Regions from separate parts of the Priestia sp. JV24 genome, predicted to be linked through region 1. Evidence: riboswitches for the same ligand, from Rfam matches in the RefSeq annotation. Region 1 holds a riboswitch; each other region holds the start of a gene.
The links. Region 1 has a riboswitch for S-adenosylmethionine ahead of OK414_RS11365 (Na+/H+ antiporter NhaC family protein). Riboswitches for the same ligand answer to the same signal wherever they lie in the genome.
Positions count from the first base shown of each region.

Region 1 (3,113 bases):
TCTCGGATATTTGTCATGTTTTCACCTTTTTCTCTTGCGCTGAAACGCGTTTCATACTTTATTCTCATTATAAAGTGAAACAGCAAGAAGCTAAACCCGTTACCATCGTGTTTTTACTCATTTACGTAAGGAGGTCATTTCATGGGTATTTTATTATTCATTTTATTATGCGGAATTGAAATTGGAGGAGCGGCTTATGCACTTAAGCAGAACGAGACGCTTTGGAAGGAGTTAGATGATGAAAAGCCGACTGATTTTTTAAAACAGTAAAAAACCCTTAAAAAGAACATTCTTTTTAAGGGTTTGATATTACGCAGCTTCTTTAGATGACTTTGACTTTTTATTTAAACGAGGAAATCCAATTACAATTGCAATGATCCCGCAAACCGCTGTTAACATTGGGTAGAATGTAAATGGAATAATCTCAATCGGTGAAACTTTAGCAAATCCTGCTGCGAGAAGCATTTGTGCGCCGTAAGGGATAAGCCCTTGAACGCTGCATGAAAACAAGTCAAGCAGACTGGCTGATTTACGATTATCAATTGAATACTTATCAGAGATTTCTTTTGCTAACGGACCTGCCGTAATAATTGAAATCGTGTTATTAGCCGTTGCTAAATTTGTTAAACTTACCAGTCCAGCGATGCTGAATTCTCCGCCTTTTTTCGTTTGGATACGTCGTGTTAATAAGTTCAATAAGAACTGAATACCGCCATTATAGCGAATAAGCTCAACCATTCCGCCGATTAGCAGAGATAAAATAATTAACTCTGACATTCCGCCAATACCTTCTGTCACAGTTTTAGCAAGAGAAGAAAGCGTGTAGCTTCCGTCAGCTAATCCGATCACGCCGGCCAATACAATTCCTCCGGTTAAAATACTTAATACGTTTGCACCAAATATCGCAGCGACTAAGACGCCCACATAAGGTAAGATTTTAAACCAGCTGAAGTCTTTAATTTCTACTGATGACGTGTTGCCTAGCGTCATTACAAGCAATAAAATTACCGTAACAATCGCTGCAGGAAGTACAATAAAAAAGTTCACTTTTAATTTATCTGACATATTTGTTTTTTGCGTACGAACTGCTGCAATAGTCGTATCAGAGATTACGGATAAATTATCTCCAAACATTGCACCACCAACAACGGCAGCAATTGCCAATGTAATGGATACATGCGCTTGCTCACTGATCCCTACAGCGATAGGCCCTAGCGCTGCGATTGTTCCCATTGACGTTCCCATCGAAATTGAAATGAATGCGCCAATAACAAAGATTCCGACTACCACTAAGCTTTGCGGAAGCACAGACAGAGCTAAGTTTACCGTTGAATCAACAGCTCCCATGCCTTTAGCCACTTGAGAAAAAGCACCTGCTAAAATAAAAATAAGCACCATAATAATGATATCAGGATGTCCTGCTCCTTTAGCAAAACGTTCCACTTTTACATTAAGTGAATCTTTGCGGTTCATAGCCAGCGCCACAATGGCTGCAATGATAATGGCTACTAATACAGGCAGCTTATAAAAATCTCCCGTTATAATTCCTGATCCGACAAACAGGACTAAAAAGACGCCCAGCGGTAACAGCGCCCAACCGTTTCCTTTTTGTTGTTCCATTCTTAACACCTCTTGTTTACGTAATAAAAAAAGACCTCTTCTTATTGATAAGAAGAGGTCTCTTATTTGTATCATAAGATTACCCTTCTCATCTTCCAAACGAAACATCGTCTGCTGGATTTGGCACCGCACTGCGTACAGCCAGTTGCCGAGACATCATAGGGCCAGTCCCTCCGTCTCTCTTGATAAGAAGTTTATAGTTGTTTTAAAAATAGTCTTTTACTACTGTAAGCTCTTTTTATTTAATTGTCAAATGCTATTTTAGAAAAATATATAGTGCGAAAATTCTCACATCAATTAGCTACGTCTCGTTTCAAAAACGCTGCCCATGCCACGCCCATAAAGAAGACAAAATGCGCCACCAAGATGAAAATGGAAAATGGAATTGTCATGCCGTCAAACATCGTCTTCATCCCGTCCATATACTGCACAAAGTTCGTGTTGGCGAACAGTAAAAATTTCCCCCACCATAAACCAAACTCTGATACTAGTCCTGTCACAGCTTTCGCCCCGATACTTACAACTATAGCCAGACTTGAAGCAAGCGCGCTGTTTCTGAATAAAGACGACAGCATAAATGCGAACGTCATCATCATAAACGTTTCCATATACGCACTGTCATACGTAAGCGTAATATTTTTAAGCAGCTGCGCATCTCCTTCTAGACTGGTAAATCCAAAGAACAAGGCTCCCCATACAAACGAAAACAGCAAATAGCTCAGTAAATAATACAAGCTAATTAAAATGAGGGTTAGGTACTTGGATGCTAAAATCGTTGAACGTCTAGCAGGGCGAATTAAAAGAAGCTTAATGGTACCTGCCTCAAACTCTTTTGCAACCATTGACCCTCCAACAGCAAGAGCGAAAAATTGAACGAGAATCAGCATACCTGAACTAAATGACAGGAAGTTCAAAATGTTGTCTTCTGTTCCTGCACTGTTTGCTACTTTTTTCATTAATAGAGCCATACAAAGAGTTAAAATACCGATGGTAATAAACGTGACTTTTGTGCTTCTTTTGTGAAACCATTTCATATGTTCATTTTGAATTAGCTTAAGCATGGTGCTCTCCTTCCGTAACGGACATAAACGAATCTTCAAGCGTCTCATACACAGGAGTGATTCGGTAGACTAAAATATCGCTGTCCACTAATTTTCTATTTACAGCTGGAATTTGTTCTTTTACAATCGCCACGTCGATAATATGTGATCTCATCGTTACTTCAAATTCTTGTGATAAAAGATCCGCTGCTTTTTGCGCGTCAGACAACTCAAATTCTACGTACATTCCTTGGTCTTGACGATTTGGAGATAGATCTTGAATGGCTTTTAACTCACCGTCTTGAATAATGCCAACGCGGTCACATAATGCTTCTACCTCTTTTAATAAGTGGCTCGCGATTAAGATTGAAATTCCTTCTTCCCTGCAAAGCGTTTGTAAATATGTACGAAATTCTCTCATTCCCGCTGGGTCTAGACCATTTGTTGGTTCGT
Region 1 is NZ_JAPCIN010000015.1:394,970-398,082, reverse strand. It holds gene OK414_RS11375 (LacI family DNA-binding transcriptional regulator) at 1-17, opposite strand, end outside; gene OK414_RS11370 (hypothetical protein) at 142-270, shown strand; gene OK414_RS11365 (Na+/H+ antiporter NhaC family protein) at 310-1,620, opposite strand; SAM riboswitch class I at 1,706-1,812, opposite strand; gene OK414_RS11360 (ABC transporter permease) at 1,914-2,681, opposite strand; gene OK414_RS11355 (ABC transporter ATP-binding protein) at 2,674-3,113, opposite strand, start outside.

Region 2 (3,113 bases), on a different contig from region 1:
GCTTTGGTAAATGGAATCAGTAAAACAATTAAAATAATGAATGGAATGGAACGAAAGATATTTACAACCGCTGACACAATGGCATATAAAGGTTTGTTTTGCCAAAGCTGTCCTTTGGACGTTAAAAATAAAAGCAAGCCCAATAAAATACCTAGAACAAATGTGGCTACAACTGAAATAGCCGTCATATATAGTGTTTCATTTGTCGCTTGAATAAAATCATCTAAAATAACGTTTGGAAATAGTTTCTCAAGCATTTGTCATTACCTCCACTTCTACCTGCTGCTCATGAATGTATGCAATGACTTTTTCAACTTCTGTTAATTCTCCGTCTAAATGAACGAACAACGTTCCGTATGAACCTGTTTGCGTATGAGAAATCTTTCCTTGTAAAATATTAATCGTTACATCAAACTGTTTTAAAATCGTTGTAATGAGCGGTTGCTCTGCTTTTCCGCCAACAAACGTCAGCTGAATAATTTGCCCGCTTGGATACAGCTCTTTTACTTGTTCAATCGTTTCAAACGTTTCCTCTGGTTCAGAAATCTGTTGAACAAATCGTTTTGTAATCGGCTGCTTAGGTTTTCTGAATACTTCTAGCACTTGTCCTTCTTCTACTACTGCCCCATTTTCCATAACGGCTACTCGATGACAAATTTTACGAATGACGTGCATTTCATGAGTAATTAATACAATGGTTAACCCTAGCTTCTCATTAATATCTACTAACAGATCTAAAATAGAATCTGTCGTTTGAGGATCAAGCGCTGATGTTGCTTCATCACAAAGCAATACTTTTGGATTATTCGCTAGCGCTCGAGCAATACCAACACGCTGCTTTTGTCCACCGCTAAGCTGCGATGGATAAGCATTTTCACGACCTTCAAGTCCAACTAGCTTAATGAGTTCGTCTACTCGTTTCATTCTTTTTTCTTTTGAAATCCCTGCTATTTCTAACGGAAAAGCAATATTTTCTCTCACCGTACGCGACCATAAGATATTAAAGTGTTGAAATATCATACTAATTTCTTGTCTCGCTTTTCTGAGTTTTCCGCCTTTAATTTTTCCAATATCATTACCTGCTACCTCGACCGTTCCTGTCGTTGGTGTTTCTAATCCGTTTAGCAAGCGAATCAAAGAACTTTTCCCCGCTCCGCTATAACCAATAATTCCGTAAATTTCACCTTGGTTAACGGTTAGATTCACATTATCAACAGCTGTTACTTGACCGCTTTTAGCCTGATAAATTTTTGTAACGTCTGTTAATGTAATCATATTTCTTCACCTTCTTTAATAAAAACTTAATTATGTTAGGTTGTCCTATAGGATAAAAAAGCCGTAAAACAATTTTCCCCATTAAAAAAGCCTCTCTGCGCATGACAGAAAGGCTCGATATTTAATCCTTTCTCTCATCTTTCAAAGCGCATAGCTTTGCAGGAATTGGCACCATTTCAGTTAGTCTGACGGTTGCCGGGTTTCACAGGGCTCAGTCCCTCCACCTCTCTTGATAAGAGTTCGCAACAATTATTTTGTTTTTGGGAAATATTCATTCATTTATGAACATTCATGAGTGTGATTTTAGCATGTGTCAGATAGGCTGTCAACAGATTTTGTTCTTGGGATAATATCCCAAGATTTCAACAATCCCAATGGTTTGCTCTCTTTCAATTTCTTCATTTTAAACAAACGTTTGATTATCGAAGCTCTTCAAGTACGTGCTCGATGGAATGAAACGCATAGAGTTTTTTTACCATTTCGCCATTTTTCACTTCAATCAAACAAGGTACACTTTCAATTGAAAATACTTCTGCTTTTGAGGGCATATAATTTAAATTGCTCATTCCGATGGTCACACCGGGCAGCATCGCTTCTGCTACGGTTAACATTTTTTTTGCCAGCTGACATGTCCCGCAAAAAGGTGTATGGAAAAAGATAAACGCTCTTTGTCCTTCTTTTAACTGATCGTCAAGCTGTTTTTCGCTCCATTCTTGCATGTTGCTCATTCCTTTTATGTTAAAAATTCTGCATTAACATCGATATTGGCACTCAGTAATACTGTTGCTATGTGATTTCTAGGGGCGGCAGCAACCTCTCGGTACATTTTATCAATATATAGATGCTCTGCTTCCGGAAGCTCTCGTTTAAATTGTTTTCTTAGCTTATTCCCTGAATCATCAGAGTCAACGAGTATGTATACCTCTTTGTTAAACGTAAAGTCAATAATTTCATCCAGCTTTGATAAACTAATCGTACCGTTTGTACAAATAATTTCAATTGGTTCTCGAATGATATCTTGGATACGTTTTTTATCTGATTTTCCTTCAACAATAATTACTTTTTCAATTTCAATTAGCCCCATTTTCATCACCCATAATCGTCAGTTGTATAGTAACATCATTTCTTTATGCTATACAATATTCGTTAATGTATCACAGTTCACCTGTTTTTTAAAAGAAATTTGCAAGAAAGAACTGTTTTAAAAGGCAGCTTAAGCCATATTGTTTCCATAAAACAAGAAAAACAGCGGCAGTTGCCACTGTTTAGCACCATCCTGCTTCTTCATCGCAGTCTGTATATTTTTGCGTTTCACCTTGTTTTTGTACGTCCGTATATTGGTAGAACTTATTATTTTCTTGCGAATATCCTTCTTCAAAGCGGTATTCATTGCCGCTTGTTCCGTAACTAACTTCACCAATTGGCTGCTTATCAACATATAATTTCATACCGCCGTCATGAAATTTAGCTGTAACGCGATCTGTAACGTCCATTTTTTGTTTTTCAAACATAAAAAGACACTCCTTTAGCTTGTTTACTAATAGAGTGTCCAGTCAAAAATTTTTCATAAAGACAATTTATGGAGGAATATTATCCTTCGTTTGTCATTTCTTCGTATTGCTCTGCTGTCATTAGCTTGTCTACTTGAGAAGAATCAGATGGTTTGATTGTAATCATCCATGCTTCTTCGTATGGAGAATCATTAACAAGTTCAGGGCTATCGCTTAAGTTGTCGTTTACTGCTACAACTTCACCGCTAATTGGTGCATAGAGCTCAGAAACTGTTTTTACTGATTCAACGCTGCCAAACGGCTCGTCAGCTTCTACTGTTGCTCCTA
Region 2 is NZ_JAPCIN010000024.1:66,436-69,548, forward strand. It holds gene OK414_RS25985 (methionine ABC transporter permease) at 1-257, opposite strand, end outside; gene OK414_RS25990 (methionine ABC transporter ATP-binding protein) at 250-1,275, opposite strand; SAM riboswitch class I at 1,407-1,514, opposite strand; gene OK414_RS25995 (thioredoxin family protein) at 1,695-1,994, opposite strand; gene OK414_RS26000 (toprim domain-containing protein) at 2,009-2,359, opposite strand; gene OK414_RS26005 (YusG family protein) at 2,541-2,786, opposite strand; gene gcvH (glycine cleavage system protein GcvH) at 2,866-3,113, opposite strand, start outside.
Region 2: another riboswitch for S-adenosylmethionine. It lies ahead of OK414_RS25990 (methionine ABC transporter ATP-binding protein); the one in region 1 lies ahead of OK414_RS11365 (Na+/H+ antiporter NhaC family protein).

Region 3 (3,113 bases), on a different contig from region 1:
TTCTAGAATATCTTCTGATAATTTAATTCCAGGTACTTCATGGTGAATAAATCGAGCATTTCTTGCGCTTGTTAACGGCATGATACCGATATATACCGGTGTTGTTAAATGTTTGGTTGCTTCATATACCTCTTCAATTTGCTTAGTTGAATAGAGAGGCTGAGTAATGAAATAGTGAGCCCCGCAGTCGATTTTCTTTTCCAAACGCTGAACGGCTCGGTCTAAGTGACGCACGTTTGGGTTAAAGGCAGCTGCAATGGAAAAATTGGTTTTTTGACCAAGTGGTTTGCCGGAATAAGATAGTCCTTCATTAAACTGAGCGATTAAACTAATCAAGTCAAATGAAGATAAATCGTAGACCGAAGTGGCGCCAGGGAAATCGCCAACTTTTGACGGATCACCGGTAATTGCAAGTACTTGATTCATTCCTAGCGTATGAAGTCCCATTAAATGAGATTGAAGTCCAATTAAATTTCGGTCGCGACAGGTAATATGAATAAGCGGTCGTGCTTTTGTTTCTTGCTGCATCAGTGTTGCCATTGCCAAGTTGCTGATGCGAGGTGAGGCAAGAGAATTATCAGCTAATGTAATAGCATCTACGCCGACTTTATCAAGTGCTTTTGCGCCTTCTAAAAATTTCGTGGGACCAAGCTGTTTAGGGGGATCTAGCTCGACGATAACCGAGCGGCGCTTCTTCACAATTTCATGCATATGAGGTTTATCCTGCTGCTCACGCTCTTGAACCGTAACGGCAGGTCTCATTTTAACGACTTTGCTTGTAATCGGAGGCAGGTCTTTTAAGGCAGATGACATTGCGCGTACGTGAGCTGGTGTTGTACCGCAGCATCCTCCAATTAAGCGAACCCCTTGTTCGCGGAATAAACGCGCGCTTTCTACAAAGTAGTCTTCATTTGTTTCATATTCCAGCTTTCCTTCCACATACGCCGGAAGGCTGGCATTAGGATAAGCAGATAAGAAAGCACGATCAGGAAGCGGTACTTCTTCAAGAGACTGAATCATATGATAAGGACCTAAACGGCAGTTTAGCCCGACAACATCTGCTCCCAGCGCCTCTAATTCTTTTAATGCATCTGCTAAAGGACGGCCATCTTGCAGTACGCCAATATCATGCAGGGAAACGTGGGTAATAATAGGCTTATCCGTTTCTTTTCTTGCCAGTGTAAGAACGGTTTTTAATTCTTCGAAGTCATAGTATGTTTCAAACAAAAGGCCATCCACGCCTTCATTTAAAAGCCAAAACATTTGTTCACGAATGCTTCGCTTAACCTCTTCTAAACTAATAGCGTTTTTTTGGAAAGAACGAATTCCGCCGAGTGTACCAACCACGTAAGCCTGATCTTTTGCAGCTTGTTTCGCTAATTTTACACCAGCAACATTGATGTCTTTGACTGAATCTTCTAATCCATAACGGGCAAGTTTTTGATAATTAGCAGCGTACGTATTTGTTTGAATAACGTTTGCACCAGCTTCTACATAGGCTCTGTGAATACGAGAAACCTCTTCTGGTTTGGTGATGTTTAGTTCTTCAAAACAGCTGTCGATACCGTGTGAGTAAAGGAGGGTACCAGTGGCACCATCCCCAATTAAAATTTTAGACTTTAAATCTTCAAGTAACCCCATGTCAAAACCTCCTTAAATTGTTCCGCTTCTATTTCACGAGTGATTCGTTTTATGCAATATGCCGATAAAATAGAAAAAGTCTTCTTAAGAAGAAGACTTTTTTCGCCTTCTTATCTTCCAAGCAATAAATTGCTTGCTGGATTTAGCACCATGTCTCTAACGACTGGTTGCTGAGGTTTCAAAGGGCCAGTCCCTCCACCTCTCATGATAAGAATCAATTGTATATAATTGAAACATATTTTTTTAAATAGAAAGAATACTTATTTAATAATTTATCTGATTTTTAGAAATTATACAACATTAAATTGTGAATTTCCAGCAAATATTGAGGAAAATTTAAAAGCTAAAGGGAAAATATCCGTATATTTTGTTTGGAAACGACTGTTATGTTAGGGGTTAAGGAGTTTTTTGTGAGAAATACAAAAAGAAAATGAAAAAAATAAACGAAAAGGCACAAGCGCTGGGATATGCGTAGATTTCCACGTAAAAAGGCTCGTCTTTTTTTTATCGTTTCTACATATAGTGAACTATGAAGGGTAGAAGGGTGATGGGCATGAAAAGGTGGAAACTCACGCTGCAGGTTGCTGCTACGTATGTAGGCACCGTTGTAGGAGCCGGTTTTGCAACAGGCAAGGAAATCGTTCAATTTTTTACACAGTACGGGGAACTTGGAATGGTCGGAATTTTGGTCAGCGGCTTGTTTTTTATTTGGCTAGGTTCAAAAATGATGCTGCTTTCGCACGCAATTGGGGCTTCTTCTTATCAGCAGCTTAATACATATTTATTTGGTGATGTGCTTGGAAAAGCGGTAAACGGTGTAATGATTGTCATTTTATTTGGAGTAACTTCAGTCATGCTAGCGAGTACGGGGGCAATAGGAAAAGAACAGTTCGGGCTGTGGCCTCCTGTTGGGATGATTTTTACAATTGTTTTAACTTATATATTTATCGCAAAAGGAATTAACGGTATTTTAATGGTTAATTCTCTTGTTGTGCCGATGATGCTTTCATTTGCTTTTATCATCTTTATGCCGAATATCAGCTATTTCTCACTGATTCAAACGAAGCCGGATTTAACGCTCGTCACGCAGTGGAAGTGGGCGGTTAGTCCCTTTTTATATATTTCCCTGAATCTAGCTTTGGCTCAGGCCGTTTTGGTTCCATTAGGAAGCTCGGTGAAAGATAGGAGCGTGATTAAAAAAGGGGCCGTAATAGGAGGATGTGTACTTACGTTTATGCTTGTTTCTACTCATCTTGCCCTTTCCAATTTGCCTTATTCATTTCAACTTGATATTCCGATGAGTGCGGTTGTTAAAAATATCTCAGTGTGGGTGAATGTTTTATTTACGGTAGTTGTGTTGGGCGAGATTTTTACTACATTGATTGGAAATGTATTTGGCATCGCTAAGCAGCTTCAGTCATTTCTTCCCCTCAATGACAAACAAGCTTTTGCATTTATTATCTTGGCTTGCT
Region 3 is NZ_JAPCIN010000012.1:127,792-130,904, forward strand. It holds gene OK414_RS06335 (bifunctional homocysteine S-methyltransferase/methylenetetrahydrofolate reductase) at 1-1,641, opposite strand, end outside; SAM riboswitch class I at 1,749-1,855, opposite strand; gene OK414_RS06340 (amino acid/polyamine transporter II) at 2,195-3,113, shown strand, end outside.
Region 3: another riboswitch for S-adenosylmethionine. It lies ahead of OK414_RS06335 (bifunctional homocysteine S-methyltransferase/methylenetetrahydrofolate reductase); the one in region 1 lies ahead of OK414_RS11365 (Na+/H+ antiporter NhaC family protein).

Region 4 (3,113 bases), on a different contig from region 1:
TTTGTTCGATATATTTTCGGTTTTTAGTTGGGTTTCCAAACGCAATATCAAGCTGCAAACACGTAATTTTTACACTCACTTTATCATCCGTCCTTTTTTTAGTAGTTGAAAAAAATGACTTTACAAGTTGAGTATTACAATATATTATTTGTGACTAGAATTTCAAGAATTTTTTGAGAAGGTGTGCGATGATGAAACAATTTGAGCAATCGGAACTATTAAAAAGTTTACCAAAACAATTTTTTGCATCACTTGTGGGCAAGGTAGGAAAAGTAATGGCCCAAGGGCACGACGTTATTAACTTAGGGCAGGGAAATCCTGATCAGCCTACTCCTTCACATATTGTAGAAACACTGCAAAAAGCAAGTGCTAATCCTATGCATCATAAATATTCTCCATTTCGGGGGCACCAGTTTTTAAAAGAGGCCGTTGCGACTTTTTATAAACGAGAATATGGCGTTGATGTGGATCCTGAAAAAGAAGTAGCTATTTTATTTGGCGGAAAGGGTGGACTTGTTGAAATCCCGCAGTGCTTGTTAAATCCTGGAGATACGGTGCTGGTTCCAGATCCTGGATATCCTGACTACTGGTCTGGAGTAGAGCTTGCAAAAGCCAAGATGGAAGTGATGCCTCTCACGGCTGAAAATCATTTTCTACCCGTATACGAAGAGATAAGTGAACGTGCTAAAGAACAGGCAAAGCTCATGTTTTTAAACTATCCGAATAATCCTACTGGTGCAGTGGCAACGGCAGAATTTTTTGAAGACACCGTGGCGTTTGCTGCCAAGCACGATATTTGTGTGGTACACGACTTTGCTTACGGAGCAATTGGGTTTGATGGTAAAAAGCCAATCAGTTTTTTACAGACTCCTGGTGCAAAAGAGACGGGAATTGAAATTTATACTCTTTCTAAAACGTATAACATGGCGGGATGGCGAGTTGGATTTGCTGTAGGAAATGAAAGTGTAGTAGAAGCTATTAATCTTCTTCAAGATCATATGTATGTCAGTCTCTTTGGGGCCGTTCAAGAGGCAGCAGCCGCAGCTCTGTTGGAATCTCAACAATGTGTGAATGATTTAGTTAAGCGCTATGAATCTAGACGCAATACCTTTATTCAAGGGCTTCGAGAAATTGGTTGGGATGTTACATCTCCAGCAGGCTCCTTTTTTGCATGGCTAAAAGTTCCTGAAGGATATACTTCCGAACAGTTTTCAGATTTACTCCTTGAAAAAGCCCACGTTGTGGTTGCTCCTGGTGTAGGCTTTGGAACATATGGTGAAGGCTATGTGCGCGTAGGATTGCTGACGGATGAAGAGCGCATGAGAGAAGCTGTATCTCGAATAAAAAAATTAAATTTATTTTAAAAACGCATTGACAATCCTTTTTGAGTTGGCTTAATATGTAAGAAGTTAACGAGATTAATAACCGATAAATCCTAGCGGTATTTTTTATTTAGTATATAATCTACGAATTCAATTTAAATAAATAGCAACTTTCTTATTAAGAGTAGGTGGAGGGACTAGCCCGATGAAGCCCGGCAACCGACTTAACGCATGTTAAGCACGGTGCTAATTCTTGCAGCAGCAGCTGAGAGATAAGAAGAGCAACGAAAGCCTCTTCTTAATCACAGAAGAGGTTTTTTTTATTAACGATATTAAACAGCAAGGGAGTTTTTAGCATAATGAGCGAAATCGTTGCAAGCTACTTACTACATGATAATAAAGGAAATTTTCATAAAAAAGCGGAAGGAATCGCTTTAGGACTAACCGTCGGCTCATGGACAGATCTGCCGCTTTTAGATCAGCAGCAGCTTCAAAAGCATAAAGGGCGCGTCGTGTCCGTAACTGAGCTTCAAGATTGCGAACGTGTAAACGGATATTTAGGCGGAGAAATTAAGCAGGCTATTGTCAAAATTGCTTATCCAACTGCCAACTTTTCAAGAGATTTACCGGCTATTTTAGTTACAGTTTTCGGAAAACTATCACTTGATGGAAAAGTGAAATTATTAGACTTGGATTTTCCTGATGAATTATTAGCTGAATTCCCAGGACCACGCTTTGGAATAGAAGGTATCCGAGAGAAACTAGGCGTTTATGACCGTCCGCTTGTGATGAGTATTTTTAAAGGCGTGATTGGAAGAGATATGACGTACTTAACAACTCAGCTGCGTGAGCAAGCGCTTGGCGGAGTGGATTTGGTTAAAGACGACGAGATTTTGTTTGATAGTGAACGAACACCTTTTGAAGCTCGCGTTACAGAAGGAAAAAAAGTACTGAATGAAGTATACGAAAAAACGGGACACCGCACGCTGTATGCTGTTAATTTAACGGGACGAACGTTTGAGTTAAAAGAAAAAGCGAGAAAAGCAGCTGAGCTAGGAGCCGATGCTCTTTTATTCAACGTATTTGCTTACGGGTTAGACGTACTGCAGGCACTTCGAGAAGATGATGAAATTAACTTGCCGATTATGGCACACCCAGCTGTTAGCGGAGCGCTTACGCCGTCAGAGTTTTACGGTTTTTCAAATTCATTGCTGCTTGGAAAGCTATTGCGTTTAGCCGGAGCAGATTTCTCACTGTTTCCATCACCATACGGAAGCGTAGCGCTTTCTCTTGAAGATACGACAGGCATTGCCTACGAATTAACGCGTCCTGTATACAAATATAAGCAGTCTTTCCCGGTTCCTTCAGCAGGAATTCATCCTGGAATGGTACCGCAGCTTGTGAAGGACTTTGGAATCGACAGCATTATTAATGCAGGAGGCGGAGTTCACGGTCATCCAGACGGAGCTATCGGAGGAGGAAAAGCATTCCGTGCGGCGATAGATGCAGTACTCTCTCATCAAACACTAGCCGAAAAAGCTGAAGAATCAAAAGAGTTGCAAAAAGCTTTGCAACTATGGGGAACAGTAGAGGTGAAAGCATGACATCGTTAAAAATCTTTTGTGACTTTGATGGAACAATTACAAATAGCGATAACATTATTGCTATTATGAAACAATTTGCTCCTCCGGAGTGGGAAAGTATTAAAGACGACGTGTTGGCACAGCGCGTCTCCATTCAAGAAGGAGTTGGGCAAATGTTTGCCTTGCTCCCCGTGGAATTAAAAGAAGA
Region 4 is NZ_JAPCIN010000012.1:87,242-90,354, forward strand. It holds gene OK414_RS06120 (carbon-nitrogen family hydrolase) at 1-79, opposite strand, end outside; gene OK414_RS06125 (pyridoxal phosphate-dependent aminotransferase) at 192-1,364, shown strand; SAM riboswitch class I at 1,495-1,601, shown strand; gene mtnW (2,3-diketo-5-methylthiopentyl-1-phosphate enolase) at 1,682-2,926, shown strand; gene OK414_RS06135 (2-hydroxy-3-keto-5-methylthiopentenyl-1-phosphate phosphatase) at 2,923-3,113, shown strand, end outside.
Region 4: another riboswitch for S-adenosylmethionine. It lies ahead of mtnW (2,3-diketo-5-methylthiopentyl-1-phosphate enolase); the one in region 1 lies ahead of OK414_RS11365 (Na+/H+ antiporter NhaC family protein).